Regions from separate parts of the Vibrio nomapromontoriensis genome, predicted to be linked through region 2. Evidence: riboswitches for the same ligand, from Rfam matches in the RefSeq annotation. Region 2 holds a riboswitch; the other holds the start of a gene.
The links. A riboswitch is a leader RNA that binds a small molecule or an ion and turns the genes downstream of it on or off. The one in region 2 is predicted to bind lysine.

Region 1 (6,820 bases), on a different contig from region 2:
AAAAGAGATTTTCAGTACTCACTAGGTGAACGGCAACGCGCTCTTTATCAGTAGATAGCGGCAATACCGTCGGGTCTTCAGCTCCCGGTAGTAGCGCTTTAATCTGTTCCAATTTTTCAACTGGAGCATGTAGCATAATGTACTTAGACTCTTTCGCTTGCTGCACACCTTGCATACGCGTCAGAAGCTTTTCAATCAGCGCTAACTTATCAGCATCAAACTCACCTTTACGCTGAATCAGCGTCGCTTTAGAACGGAAGATCACTTCCGCTTCTTTCAAGCCGTTAGCCTCAAGCGTTGCGCCAGTTGAAACCAAATCAGCAATCGCATCAGCAAGCCCTGCTCGTGGAGCAACTTCTACCGAACCCGTTAGCATACAAGCGCTGAAGTTCACGCCTTGCTTATCCATGTAGGATTTCAAAAGCTGAGGATACGTGGTAGCAATGCGCTTACCTGCCAAATCTTGCGGTCCGTTATACGTTTCGTCTTTATCTATCGCAATGGATAAGCGACACCCACCAAAATCTAAGCGGCGCAATGTAAGAAATTCGTTGGGTTCACCCAGTGCAATACGGTCTAAACGCACTTCTTCTAGTTCATTTTCACCAATGAAGCCCAGATCAACGACACCATCCATAATAAGTCCAGGAATGTCATCATCGCGAACCAACAACAAATCAATTGGCATATTTAGTGAATGAACCACAAGGCGCTCACCCATAACGTTGAACTTCACTCCACATTTTTTTAGTAGATCTTGGCTGTCTCTACTAAGACGACCTTTCTTTTGAATTGCGATTCTTAGGCGTTGTGATTGCATTGCTGTATCCCTGTGCAAATTATTGATTTTTTTTAAATTATAAAACGAAAAACCCTCGGGAGCTTTAGTCTCCCGAGGGTTAAATTCTTAAATCTTGCTTCGAACCACCGAGAGTTTTTTTAGCTCTCAGGTATGCGTGCATCTCCCGAAAGACTAGATTGGGTGATGATGGTGATGATGAATGTTCATATCGTTATTACGCATAGTTATTTGGCGATTCCTTTTAAGCTGTGACTTCACACTAACTAAGCTCAGTTAAATTTTCAACAATTAATTTGCAGTTTTTTAAAATTTAATCTAGTTCGAACCCTGTCGAACTCGATCGCAATGTCATTCACATTGGATAGGGCCAAAAAAAAGAGCCCTGACAGGCTCTTTTCAATCTACTCATCACTATGAAAGATATGAGTTACGCTTTAACATCTTTTGTCATGCGAGCTTTAGATAACGCAGAAAGCACGCAACAAACTAATACAAATGTCACACTAGCTGCGGCAAACGAAATCCAAACAGAGTTTGTCATACCTAGCGCGATGAAACCGACGCAAGACACAACAGCGACTGACAATGCGTATGGCAACTGAGTCGATACGTGGTCAATGTGATTACAACGAGCACCTGTTGAAGACAAAATCGTCGTATCTGAAATTGGTGAACAATGGTCACCAAATACCGAACCAGCCAGTACCGCACCTAACATTGGTAACATCATAGCGATATCCGTCGCACCAGCCATGTCACCCGCAATTGGTAACATAATGCCAAACGTACCCCATGATGTACCTGTTGAAAATGCCATCAAGCCAGCCAATAGGAACAAAATCACCGGCAACCAATGAACATCAATATTGCCCTGAACGGTAGACGACAAGTAAGCACCGGTCTTCATATCGCCAATCACAGAGCCAATTGACCATGCAAAGAACAAGATCAGAATTGCACCAAACATCGATTTAGCACCAATCCACATCGTTAATGCGATATCTTTTGCTGCTAGCTTTTGTTTCACTACCGTATAAATCGCCATTGCAAGACCAGCACTGCCACCGTAAATCAGTGACATACCTACATCGGTATTTTCAAATGCCCCTAACATATTAAACGGTAGGCCGTCAGCAGCTAGGGCTTGGCTACCAGTAAATAGCATCGCCCCGACCATTGCAAAGATAAGTACGACAATAGGAAGAACAAGATCAGAGACTGACCCAAAGTCGCTTTCTTTAATATCAAGCTCTTCGTTTAGTTCGTGTGCTTCTTTTGCATCGTTTTCTTGGTCATGATCAAAACCAATACCTTGCTTCGCGCGCATCTCATGTTTACGCATTGGGCCAACATCAAGTTGGAACCAAGCTACAGCAAACACCATTAGTAACGCAAAGACAGCATAAAAGTTCATTGGAATAAGTCGAACATAAGCACCAATTGCCGAGTATTCAGTAATACCATGACTAATTAAGATGCCACTGACAATCGTCATGATATAAGCGCCCCAGCTAGAAGCTGGCATCAAGACACACATTGGAGCGGCTGTTGAGTCCAAAATGTAGGCAAGCTTAGCACGTGACACATAAAAGCGATCCGTGACTGGGCGTGAAATGGCGCCAACCGCAAGGCTGTTAAAGTAGTCATCAACAAAAATGAAAACGCCAAGGAATGCTGCCAGTAATTTGGAACCGCGCTTGCTTTTTACGCGAGACTGGGCCCATTCAGCAAATGCTTTTGTACCACCGGATAAGGTGAGAAGTGCCGTCATCATACCAAGCAACAATAAGAAGCCGACGATACTCATATTCCAAAGATTCAAGCCACCGTCTTCAATGATGACACCAGAAACAGTATCAAAGACGTAACCTGCAGCATTGGCAACAGAGTAATCATTAAGAAGGAAGGCACCGAGAACAATACCTACTCCTAAAGAGAGTAAAACGCGACGTGTGATAATAGCCAAACTCAAAGCTACGATCGGCGGTAGCAGTGACAATGGTGAGGAAGCAAAATCGATTAAGTTCATGATCTTCAAAAACCAGTTTTAATTATGGTCAGAGATCTACTGCAGACATATGTAAGCACCCGTTTTGGGTATACACATACAGATTTCAACAAATGTTGAATAAGCGAAAGAAAAGCGATGGCTTTCCCAACCCCTACAGTAGCGCTCCATAGTTTAACAAATAATAGACTATGGCAGTGTTGTTCCTTTCAGAGACAACCCCAGCGAGAAAGCGTGATCTTCTATTCCCACTTCGGCGACTGCGCCTTTTGTTGTCGTCCATTGGCATCACCCCAACGACAAGTACTTTTCGCAGTCGCACCTCTACATCAAAAGTAACGTTTACCACTAATCCTACAAGTGTAGCATTAGAAGAAAATTCTTACTTTTGCATTAGGTGCGCGCCATTGTACTTACTGACCTGTCAATTGCAACATCAATATTGTGAATAAGTTGTTATAGATAGAGGGAGGTATGGCTGAGATTATTTAGAGATGAAGTATGACTCCAAAAGACTACGACGACAATAATCACTATATTTCGTAGCGGTATTGCAACAACATTGTACGTTTGAACGTGCTACTCTTCGGAACTCTAATAGCTGATAGTAAATAAATAATAGAGCGTTAATGTTTGCTCACTCCCTAAAGTACACGAACTATAGACATTTAGCATAATTAAGCCCGACATTTACTATTTACTTTAGTTCACTTAGAAATGTAACTTTCACGCCATTTAAACGCCCCGAAAGATGATAGACAAATATGCAACCACGCTATCTACCATCTAGTGAACTCGTATTGATACCGCTCGCAGTATCATTAAAAACATTGTTAAACCATGACTATTAATGTAATCACACGTTACATTTAGGGTCGTTTCTCATTCTTTTATCAATTTTCTGTAAAAATTAATATATTTTCACTTTTGTTACAGCTATTTTATTGTCAATATAGAAAATGACGTTTATTATTAATCTCGAACAAAATAAATCATGGGAATTGTCATGTCTGAATTAACAAAAACTTTGCTTAATATTCGTAGCCTGCGTGCATTTGCTCGTGAACTAACGGTTGAGCAACTTGAAGAAGCACTAGAAAAGTTAACGCTTGTTGTCGCTGAGCGTCAAGAGTCTGAAAAAGAAGAAAGAGCAGAAAGAGAAGCTCGCGAAGCTAAGCTAAGCGAATACGCTCAAATGATTGCTAAAGATGGCATCGACGTTGAAGATTTAATTGCAGCATTGTCTGGTGAATCAAAAGCAAAAAGCAAAAGCAAACGTGCACCACGCCCAGCAAAATACAAATATGTTGATGGCAATGGCGCAGAAAAAACATGGACTGGCCAAGGCCGTACTCCATCAGTAATTCAAGCTGCTCTAGATGCGGGTAAGTCTCTAGAAGAATTTGAACTTTAATCCTCTATATCTAATTGAATTAGAGTTATATAAAAAAAGCGCCTTTCGGCGCTTTTTTATTATCTTTCCCAATACGCTTCTTCTAAGCTATCTTCTCTTTCTGGTAAGCCTCTCGACAACCTCGGCGAATGCTGAACCAATACTTCATAACTTGCTCTATTAGAATACTTGCACACTTGTGAGAAAGAAGAGTAAGTTAAAAACTGATATTGATGTTTACTGGAATTTGGCACATTTTCTCTATGGTGTTTATTCGCTGCCATGTCATGCAATAATGCCGACAGTGCTGCATCACCCGCACCATTGGTATTTTTAATCTTCTCTGGGCCACCCATATACGGTGCAATGTGAGAGTACACTTTAATGGGGTTATTACATTCTGCCTTTACGGCTGGACGACTAAATTCGTAACGATTAAATTCCGCAATACTACCCGGTAGTAATGGCAATGACGTTTCTCGCTTGGCATCACTTTCCGTATAACCACCCATAAATAGTCCAATTGGACCAGCGGTACACAATACTAAGTCTACCCACTCGAGTGCTTTATCCGATGCAGCCAAAGGATCACTCTCGCCTGTCAGAGCTTCTGCTTCATCTTCATTCATCGCAACAACTGTGACATGCTGCTTTAAAAAATCCTGCCAATATTCCGGGTCGTCTTGAATAACAAAACGGGTCCCTAACGTTAGTACCACTGGCACGTTATATTTTTTGGCATACTCTATCGCCTGCATGGTCGCTTCTGGCATTGGATCGCCCGGTTTACAACGCACTAAATAAGCGGTTAATACTAACGCTGACGCTTTTTTGAAGATATTTTCTGGGATACTTTCCGGCTTAAGCTGGTTCATTTTCCCTTCACTAATTGCAAACGTACGCTCGCCGTCTTCAGTAATAAGGGTGAAGCAACGTCCTATCGCACCGTCAACACCTTGCAAATAGTTAAGATCCATTCGGCTTGATGTATTACAAAGATAACGGTATCCGTAACTACCAATCTTAATATCTGAGCTCATCACACCGAGTAATACAGACTTGTCATCGGCAAGTACAGAAAAGTTGTGCAATGTATTCCCTATCGTTCCACCAGCAAATTCATTGGTGATGAGTTCTTTTTCCTTTAACTCTGTGTATAAAGCTTCTGCGGCTTTATCATCAATAACCAATGAATGTCCTTTACTCAAACGATATTTTTCGATCAAGCTACTGTCTACTTTCGCTTCAATATCAACCAAGGTTTGGTCAATACCGACAATATGCGTTTTAGACATTTTTTTACTGCTTTGCGCTTGGCTCACTAATGGGTCGCGAGCATGAACGGGAAAGTAGTGCTTGGATTTTCTTTGGCCAGGGAATTTCATAACGTAATCTGCTTAGGGAAAAAGAAGGCGGCAATTCTAACTCTGTATAGATCATCAGAGCAATATAGGCAATAAAGGCAAACGATTACCTATTCATTTTTTTGTCAAAAGACTTGTATTTCTCTTGTTGAAGACACACATAACGTGCTTAAGAAAGTGTGATTTAGTTCGCGGAACTGTATTGCACGTTTTGTTTCTGCTAAAATCTGCGTCCAATTACTATAGGTGGTATTTAAACATGTCTGATAACAGCCAAAAGAAAGTGATCGTCGGTATGTCCGGCGGTGTGGACTCATCCGTTTCTGCCTATCTTCTAAAACAGCAGGGCTATCAAGTAGAAGGCCTGTTTATGAAGAACTGGGAAGAAGACGATAACGAAGAGTACTGCACGGCTGCAGAAGATCTTGCAGACGCACAAGCTGTTTGCGACAAGCTAGGTATCCACCTTCATACTATCAACTTTGCTGCAGAATACTGGGATAATGTCTTTGAGTATTTCTTGGCAGAGTATAAAGCAGGGCGCACGCCAAACCCTGACATCCTTTGTAACAAAGAAATTAAGTTCAAAGCCTTTTTAGAGTTTGCCGATGAAGTACTTGACGCCGACTATATAGCTATGGGTCATTATGTCAGTCGTACATTCCCAGAAAACGGTGAAAAGCCAAAAATGCTGCGTGGCTTAGATAGCAACAAAGACCAAAGCTATTTCCTATATACATTAAGCCATGAGCAAGTAGCACGCAGTCTATTTCCAGTGGGTGAGCTAGAAAAACCTGAAGTACGTCGTATCGCGGAAGAGCAAGACCTGATTACTGCGAAGAAAAAAGACTCGACCGGTATCTGTTTTATTGGTGAGCGCAAATTTACCGACTTCTTGTCTCGCTATTTACCTGCGCAACCGGGTAAAATCGAGACACCTGAAGGCACTGTCATTGGCGAGCATCAAGGTTTAATGTACCACACGTTAGGACAGCGTAAGGGGCTACATATTGGTGGCCAAAAAGGCGGCGGTGGTAATGAAGAACCGTGGTATGTAGCCGAAAAAGATCTTAAACGTAATGTCTTAATTGCAGTGCAAGGGGCCGATCACCCGTTATTAAAGTCAAATGGCTTACGTGCATCTCAATTACACTGGGTTGATCGTGAAATCATTACTGAACCAATGACATGCACAGTGAAAACACGTTATCGTCAACAAGATATCCCTTGTACTATCATTCCAATGGATGATA
Region 2 (6,820 bases):
CTTTTCGCTCATGTTATTACCAATCAATGCGATTAGGCTAAGATCCTGCTTCACTTCGACGATACACAGCTCTTCGAGTTCTTTCTTCACATCTAAAGGTAGCTCAGGCGCTTTTCCGCTGGTGTCTGTTTGGTCAAGAGTTAATGAAACACTGACTTCAGAGGTTGTAATAAGGTCTACCGATATTTTGTGCTTGGCCAGTATGGTAAATACATCGGCTAAGAAACCGTATGCTTGGAACATTTTAGGGTTCCGTAGTGTCACCATTGTTTGGTTATTTCTCAAAGCTAATGCACGAAATAGCGGGGCACTTTCTACTGTTTGGCGTACCCAAGTTCCGCCTTCTTGTGGTGCTTTAGAGGACCCGACAAAAACTGGAATTTGATGCCTTAGTGCCGGCAATAATGTAGATGGATGGAGGATCTTGGCACCAAAGTTAGCCATTTCAGAGGCTTCACTAAAGCTGATTTCTGGAATAGGGCGAGCGTTAGGGGCGATTCTAGGGTCAGTAGTATAGATCCCTGGAACATCAGTCCAGATCTCTAAGCCACTTGCTTCGACAGCCTCTGCAATAAGAGCTGCGCTATAATCGCTGCCGCCACGGCCCAGTGTTGTGGTTTCACCGTCAATATCTGCGCCAATAAACCCTTGAGTGATGACAACATGCTTTTTACACAAAGGGATGAGGTTTTGCTCTGCAAGAGTTTTGGTTTGCTCTAGGTTCGGTTCCGCTTTTCCATAAGTACTATCGGTCCTTAGTACTTGGCGAATATCAAATCGAACAGCATCAATGCCACGCTCTCGCATTAGCTGTGCGAAAATGTGTGTCGACATTCTCTCGCCACATGCCACTAAGTGATCAGTCAGCTTGGCGGTAACATCAATACAGGCGACTTCTGATAATGTTGCTACTTTTTCAATGAGCGCGTTGATACGTGGCTCAATGGAGGTTGCATCCTTGAGTTGACTCAGTATAGCAACGTGAATCGCTCTGAGTTTTTCGATAAGTTCTAATCGTTCGTTATCATTTTTTACGCCATTAGCCAGTGAGACCAAGATATTTGTCACCCCTGAACATGCACTGCTTACCACCAGTCTTGTCTCAGGGTTATTTTCGATGATTTCAGCACAACGGCTCATGGCTTCGAAGTTGGCAACACTTGTGCCACCAAATTTAGCTACATTGAATGCGCTCACAGTTTTCTCCAGGATATTCCAATAAGTAAAATTACAGGGTTAAAACCCAACGTCCGATGTTTGAAGAGAAATAAAGAGTAGAGGCACATATGATAATGAATCGACCTCAGAAGCTCTTCACCAATTTGGTTTGGTGACAGTTAAAGGGATTCAGCCCAATTAACCGATAAACTAACCCATCAAATTTAGTTTATCTCGGCACTGCTCCCCATGAGTGAAATGTGTTGGAGTTGAGGCTCCACATCATCACTTGCCTGGGCAGTGCTCCTCTTCTGCTTGATAGCCTGTTTATTCAACGTTTTTGTGATGCAAATGTCAATGGAGTGAGGCAATTTAATAAAAATATGACCCCTCAAATTTGTTGCAAATTTGTTGATCTCATGCGTATTGTAGAACAAACTATTTAGCCTTAAAGATTCTTTACACCCAAGTAACCTCATTATTATTAGAAAACAAAAGGACTTTCGATGACGATTTCTAGCTTTGTACCCCCCCACAGGACACTCATGGGACCTGGCCCTTCAGACATCTACCCACAGGTATTACAAGCACTTAGCCGCCCGACTATTGGCCATTTAGACCCGTTATTTATTGGTATGATGGATGAGCTTAAGGCGTTACTCAAATATGCATTTCAGACAGAGAATGACTTTACCATTGCCGTCTCTGCTCCTGGCAGCGCAGGGATGGAAGCTTGCTTTGTCAATCTAATCGAGCCTGGAGATAAAGTCATTGTTTGTCGAAATGGTGTTTTCGGTGATCGTATGAAAGAAAACGTCATTCGTTGCGGTGGCGAAGCTATCCTCGTTGACGATGAATGGGGTAAACCTGTTTCTGTTGAAAAAGTGCAGCAAGCCATCTCAGACAACCCAGACGCGGTATTGTTGGCTTTCGTACATGCAGAGACTTCTACTGGAGCGGTAAGCGATGCTAAGCAGTTAAGTCAGCTTGCCAAGCAAAATGGTATGCTTACGATTGTCGATGCCGTGACGTCGCTTGGCGGTGTTCCATTACTTGTGGATGAGTGGCAACTTGATGCTGTGTATTCAGGTAGCCAAAAATGTTTGTCTTGTGTTCCAGGGTTATCCCCCGTTACTTTATCGCCTCTTGCTATTGAGCGAATTAAAGCGCGTAAAACACCCGTTCAAAGTTGGTTCTTAGACCAAAGCTTAGTGCTAGGTTATTGGAGTGGTGAAGGCAAGCGTAGCTACCATCACACAGCGCCAGTGAATAGCCTTTATGCTTTGCATGAATCCTTAGTGATACTGAAAAATGAAGGGCTCGAAAACGCATGGCAGCGTCATAAAGAGATGCATATTTTACTCGCGGATGGGCTAGAAAAATTAGGGCTGACTTTTGTGGTAGAAAAAGAGAGTCGATTGCCACAGCTTAACGCAGTGTACTTCCCAGAGGGCATTGACGATGCGGCAGTGAGGCAGCAATTGCTGGAAGGTTATAATTTGGAAATCGGTGCTGGTTTAGGTGCATTAGCAGGTAAAGCTTGGCGGATTGGCTTAATGGGCTATGCGGCAAGAAAAGAGAATGTTGCTTTGTGCCTTAAAGCACTGGAAACCGTGCTTAAATAGTTGATGATATTAAAAAGACCGAAAGCGTTAGCTTTCGGTCTTTTTATTCAAACTACAAATGCAGATGGACAATATCTGTTTAACGGTTAACCGTTATAGAGATGCAATCGTCTGTTTTTGCTCTTCAAGTTTAACTAAGGTTTCTTTGTAACCGTCAAGCTTTTCTCGTTCTTTAGTGATAACAGCTTCTGGTGCTTTGGCAACAAAACCTTCATTGCTTAGCTTGCCTTCGGTACGCTTAATTTCACCTTGAATCTTAGCCATTTCTTTATCGAGACGAGCAAGTTCGGCGTCTTTATCGATAAGCCCTGCCATTGGAATCATTAGCTCAGACTTACCAACGAGCTTAGTCGCACACGCAGGTGTTGCTTCGTTGTCGGCAAGAACTTTAATATCATCAAGCTTAGCAAGCGCATTAAGAACGATCTTATTTGCTTCAATACGATCCGCATCTTTCTCATCAGCGACTTTGATCATTACTTCTAAGCCTTTGCTTGGTGCAATGTCATATTCAGCACGCAAGTTACGGATTGCGGTAATGAAAGTCTTCACCCACTCGATGTCGTCAACGATCTCAGCATTGAAGTTCGCTTCATTAAACTGAGGAAGCGCTTGAGTCATGATCGTCTCGCCTTCTACACCGTCTACTAGCGGCTTAACGCTCTGCCAGATAGACTCTGTGATGTAAGGCAACACTGGGTGAGCAAGACGTAGCGTCTTTTCAAGAACCGTGATAAGCGTGTAACGAGTCGCTTGTTGCTGCGCTTCAGAGCCTTTCCAAAGAACAGGTTTAGTGAGCTCTAAGTACCAGTCACAGAATTGGTTCCAGATGAATTCATAAAGCGTGTTTGCTGCCATGTCTAGACGGTAGTTGTCTAGGTGAGCGTTAAACTCTTTCGCTGCAACTTCAAACTGAGATTCAATCCACTTATCAGCAAGAGAGAACTCCATGTTTGCACGATCTGGAGCAGACAGTGACATGCCACAATCGTGTTCTTCTGTGTTCATCAGTACGTAACGGCTTGCGTTCCATAGTTTGTTACAGAAGTTACGGTAACCTTCAAGACGCTTCATGTCCCAGTTGATGTCACGACCCGTTGAAGCCATCGCAGCAAGTGTGAAACGTAGTGCATCAGTACCGTATGGTTCGATACCATTTTCGAACGTCTTACGTGTCGCTTTTTCGATCTTAGCTGCCAGCTTCGGTTGCATCATGTTGCCACAACGCTTTTCGACTAGCTCTTCAAGGCCGATGCCATCAATCATGTCGATTGGGTCAAGTACGTTACCTTTCGACTTAGACATCTTATCGCCATTTTCATCACGGATAAGACCTGTCATGTACACGGTTTTAAATGGTACTTGAGCTTTGCCATCTTCGTCTTTCACGAAGTGCATGGTCATCATGATCATACGCGCAACCCAGAAGAAGATAATATCAAAGCCAGATACCAGTACTTCAGATGGGTGGAAGGTTTTCAGTGCGTCTGTATCTTCAGGCCAGCCTTGTGTGCCGAACGTCCAAAGTGCAGAAGAGAACCAAGTATCAAGAACGTCGTTGTCTTGCTTAAGGACAATAACAGGCGCTAGGTTGTTCTTTTCACGCACTTCTTCTTCTGTGCGACCAACGTAAACTTTACCATCGTTGTCGTACCATGCTGGGATACGGTGGCCCCACCAAAGTTGACGAGAGATACACCAGTCTTGCACGTCACGCATCCACGCAAAGTACATGTTTTCGTACTGCTTAGGTACGAATTGGATTTGACCATCTTCAACGGCTTTAACTGCCGGTTCAGCAAGAGGCGCTGTGCGCACGTACCATTGGTCAGTCAGCATTGGTTCGATAACCACGCCGCCACGGTCGCCGTAAGGAACGGTTAGGTCGTGATCTTTGATCTCTTCAAGCAGGCCAAGTTCATCGAATTCAGCAACGATAGCTTTACGAGCAGCAAAACGCTCCATGCCTTGGTATTTAGCTGGAATGTCTGTTGAGTAAACATCGCTTTCTTCGCCGTTCGTTGTGAATACTTCAGCAGCATCACGGATATCAGCGTTGAACGTTAGGATGTTGATCATTGGTAGGTTGTTGCGCTTGCCCACTTCGTAATCGTTAAAGTCATGAGCTGGTGTGACTTTCACACAACCCGTGCCTTTTTCCATGTCTGCGTGCTCATCGCCTACGATAGGAATAAGACGGTTTACAACAGGAAGTAGGATTTCTTTGCCGATAAGATCTTTGTAGCGAGGATCTTCTGGGTTTACGGCAACACCAGTATCACCAAGCATGGTTTCTGGACGAGTCGTTGCGACAACAATGTAGTCTTTGCCATCGGCGGTTTTAACACCGTTCGCTAGTGGGTAGCGGAAGTGCCACATAAAGCCTTTTTTGTCTTTGTTTTCAACTTCAAGATCAGAAATTGCAGTGTGCAGTTTAGGATCCCAGTTTACTAGACGTTTACCGCGGTAAATTAGGTCTTCTTCATACAGGCGAACAAACACTTCTTGAGTTGCAGCCGATAGGCCGTCATCCATAGTGAATCGCTCACGATCCCAGTCTACCGATGCACCAAGGCGACGAAGCTGTTGAGTGATGGTGCCGCCAGATTCAGCTTTCCATTCCCAAATTTTGTCGATGAAAGCTTCACGGCCGTAGTCGTGTTTTGTTTTGCCTTCTTCAGCGGCAATTTTACGCTCTACAACCATTTGTGTCGCGATGCCTGCGTGGTCAGTACCAACCTGCCATAGCGTATTTTTACCTTTCATGCGCTGAGCACGGATAAGGGTATCCATGATTGTATCTTGGAAGGCATGGCCCATGTGTAGGCTACCAGTGACGTTCGGTGGCGGGATCATGATGCTGTATGCTTCTTTTGAAGTGTCACCGTGTGGCTTAAAGTAGCCTTTCTCTTCCCAAGCTTGGTATAAAGCTTGTTCGATTGATGTTGGGTTATATGTCTTTTCCATAGCGTTCTGGATACTTAACTTATTAATACTGTGAAAGAAATCTGTCAAACCTTATAATTAAGCGTGATTATCGCTTACCTATAAGGATTGACCGTGATTAGGATTCAGTGTGCTGAATCTTGATGGTCTGTAGCTGGTAGCCTGCTTGACGGTAAATTTTATACCTTTCTCGAGCAAGTTGCTTAGCTTTTTCTTCGCAAGGCACGAAGTCTACCACTTGAGCGAATGTCTGGGCAAAGGTTGCGTGCGTCTCGGCAACATTTATCACCAGCTGACGGTTCCAGCTCGGTTTTAAGCCGTCAAATCCAATCTCTACAGGGGTACCATTTTTAGGACCCTCACCCACTAAATTGTGAGCGATAAACGCGCTCGCATCAACTTGCCAAAAGTATTCAGCCCAGGCTTCTGCGGAGACTCGGTCGGTGGCATTGAGATAAATTTTGGCACCTTGGCCAGTAAAGTGTCGGCAAAGATAGTGAACATAAGCAAAAAAGCCTGGCTGTGTATCTTCCAAGCTTTCTTCTTCAACGATATAAAATGTTGCAGTTTGCATAGCTACCTAAAAAGTAAAAGGGCCGTTAGGCCCTTTTTTTATTCTTCAGTTTCGTGGCCACTTCGATTCAGTAAGAATTGGACAAGTAGGGAGACAGGACGACCCGTTGACCCTTTCGCTTTACCCGATTTCCAAGCGGTGCCTGCAATATCTAAGTGCGCCCAATGATACTTCTTAGTGAAGCGGGATAAGAAACAACCTGCGGTAATTGTGCCACCCGGACGGCCGCCAATGTTTGCCATATCGGCAAATGGGCTGCTGAGTTGTTCTTGGTACTCATCGGCCATTGGTAGGCGCCAAGCGCGATCGCCAGCTTGCTCTGAAGCGTTAACTAACTCATGAGAGAGTGGGTTATGGTTAGAAAGGACACCACTGATATGATGACCTAGTGCAATAACACAGGCACCAGTTAGCGTTGCAACATCGACCACACACTCAGGCTCAAAGCGCTCAACGTAAGTGAGAGCATCACACAGTACTAAGCGACCTTCTGCGTCGGTATTCAGTACTTCTACAG

Region 1: another riboswitch for lysine. It lies ahead of L4D05_RS06775 (Na+/H+ antiporter NhaC family protein); the one in region 2 lies ahead of lysC (lysine-sensitive aspartokinase 3).

The regions. Positions count from the first base shown of each region.
Region 1 covers NZ_JAKJSS010000007.1:589,375-596,194, forward strand. Annotated here, with positions in the region: gene hisG (ATP phosphoribosyltransferase) at 1-820, opposite strand, end outside; His leader region at 864-998, opposite strand; gene L4D05_RS06775 (Na+/H+ antiporter NhaC family protein) at 1,230-2,831, opposite strand; lysine riboswitch at 2,963-3,145, opposite strand; gene L4D05_RS06780 (H-NS family histone-like protein) at 3,817-4,224, shown strand; gene L4D05_RS06785 (inosine/guanosine kinase) at 4,284-5,588, opposite strand; gene mnmA (tRNA 2-thiouridine(34) synthase MnmA) at 5,827-6,820, shown strand, end outside.
Region 2 covers NZ_JAKJSS010000019.1:92,956-99,775, reverse strand. Annotated here, with positions in the region: gene lysC (lysine-sensitive aspartokinase 3) at 1-1,197, opposite strand, end outside; lysine riboswitch at 1,300-1,477, opposite strand; gene L4D05_RS21550 (pyridoxal-phosphate-dependent aminotransferase family protein) at 1,665-2,783, shown strand; gene L4D05_RS21545 (valine--tRNA ligase) at 2,877-5,750, opposite strand; gene L4D05_RS21540 (DNA polymerase III subunit chi) at 5,848-6,303, opposite strand; gene pepA (leucyl aminopeptidase) at 6,342-6,820, opposite strand, start outside.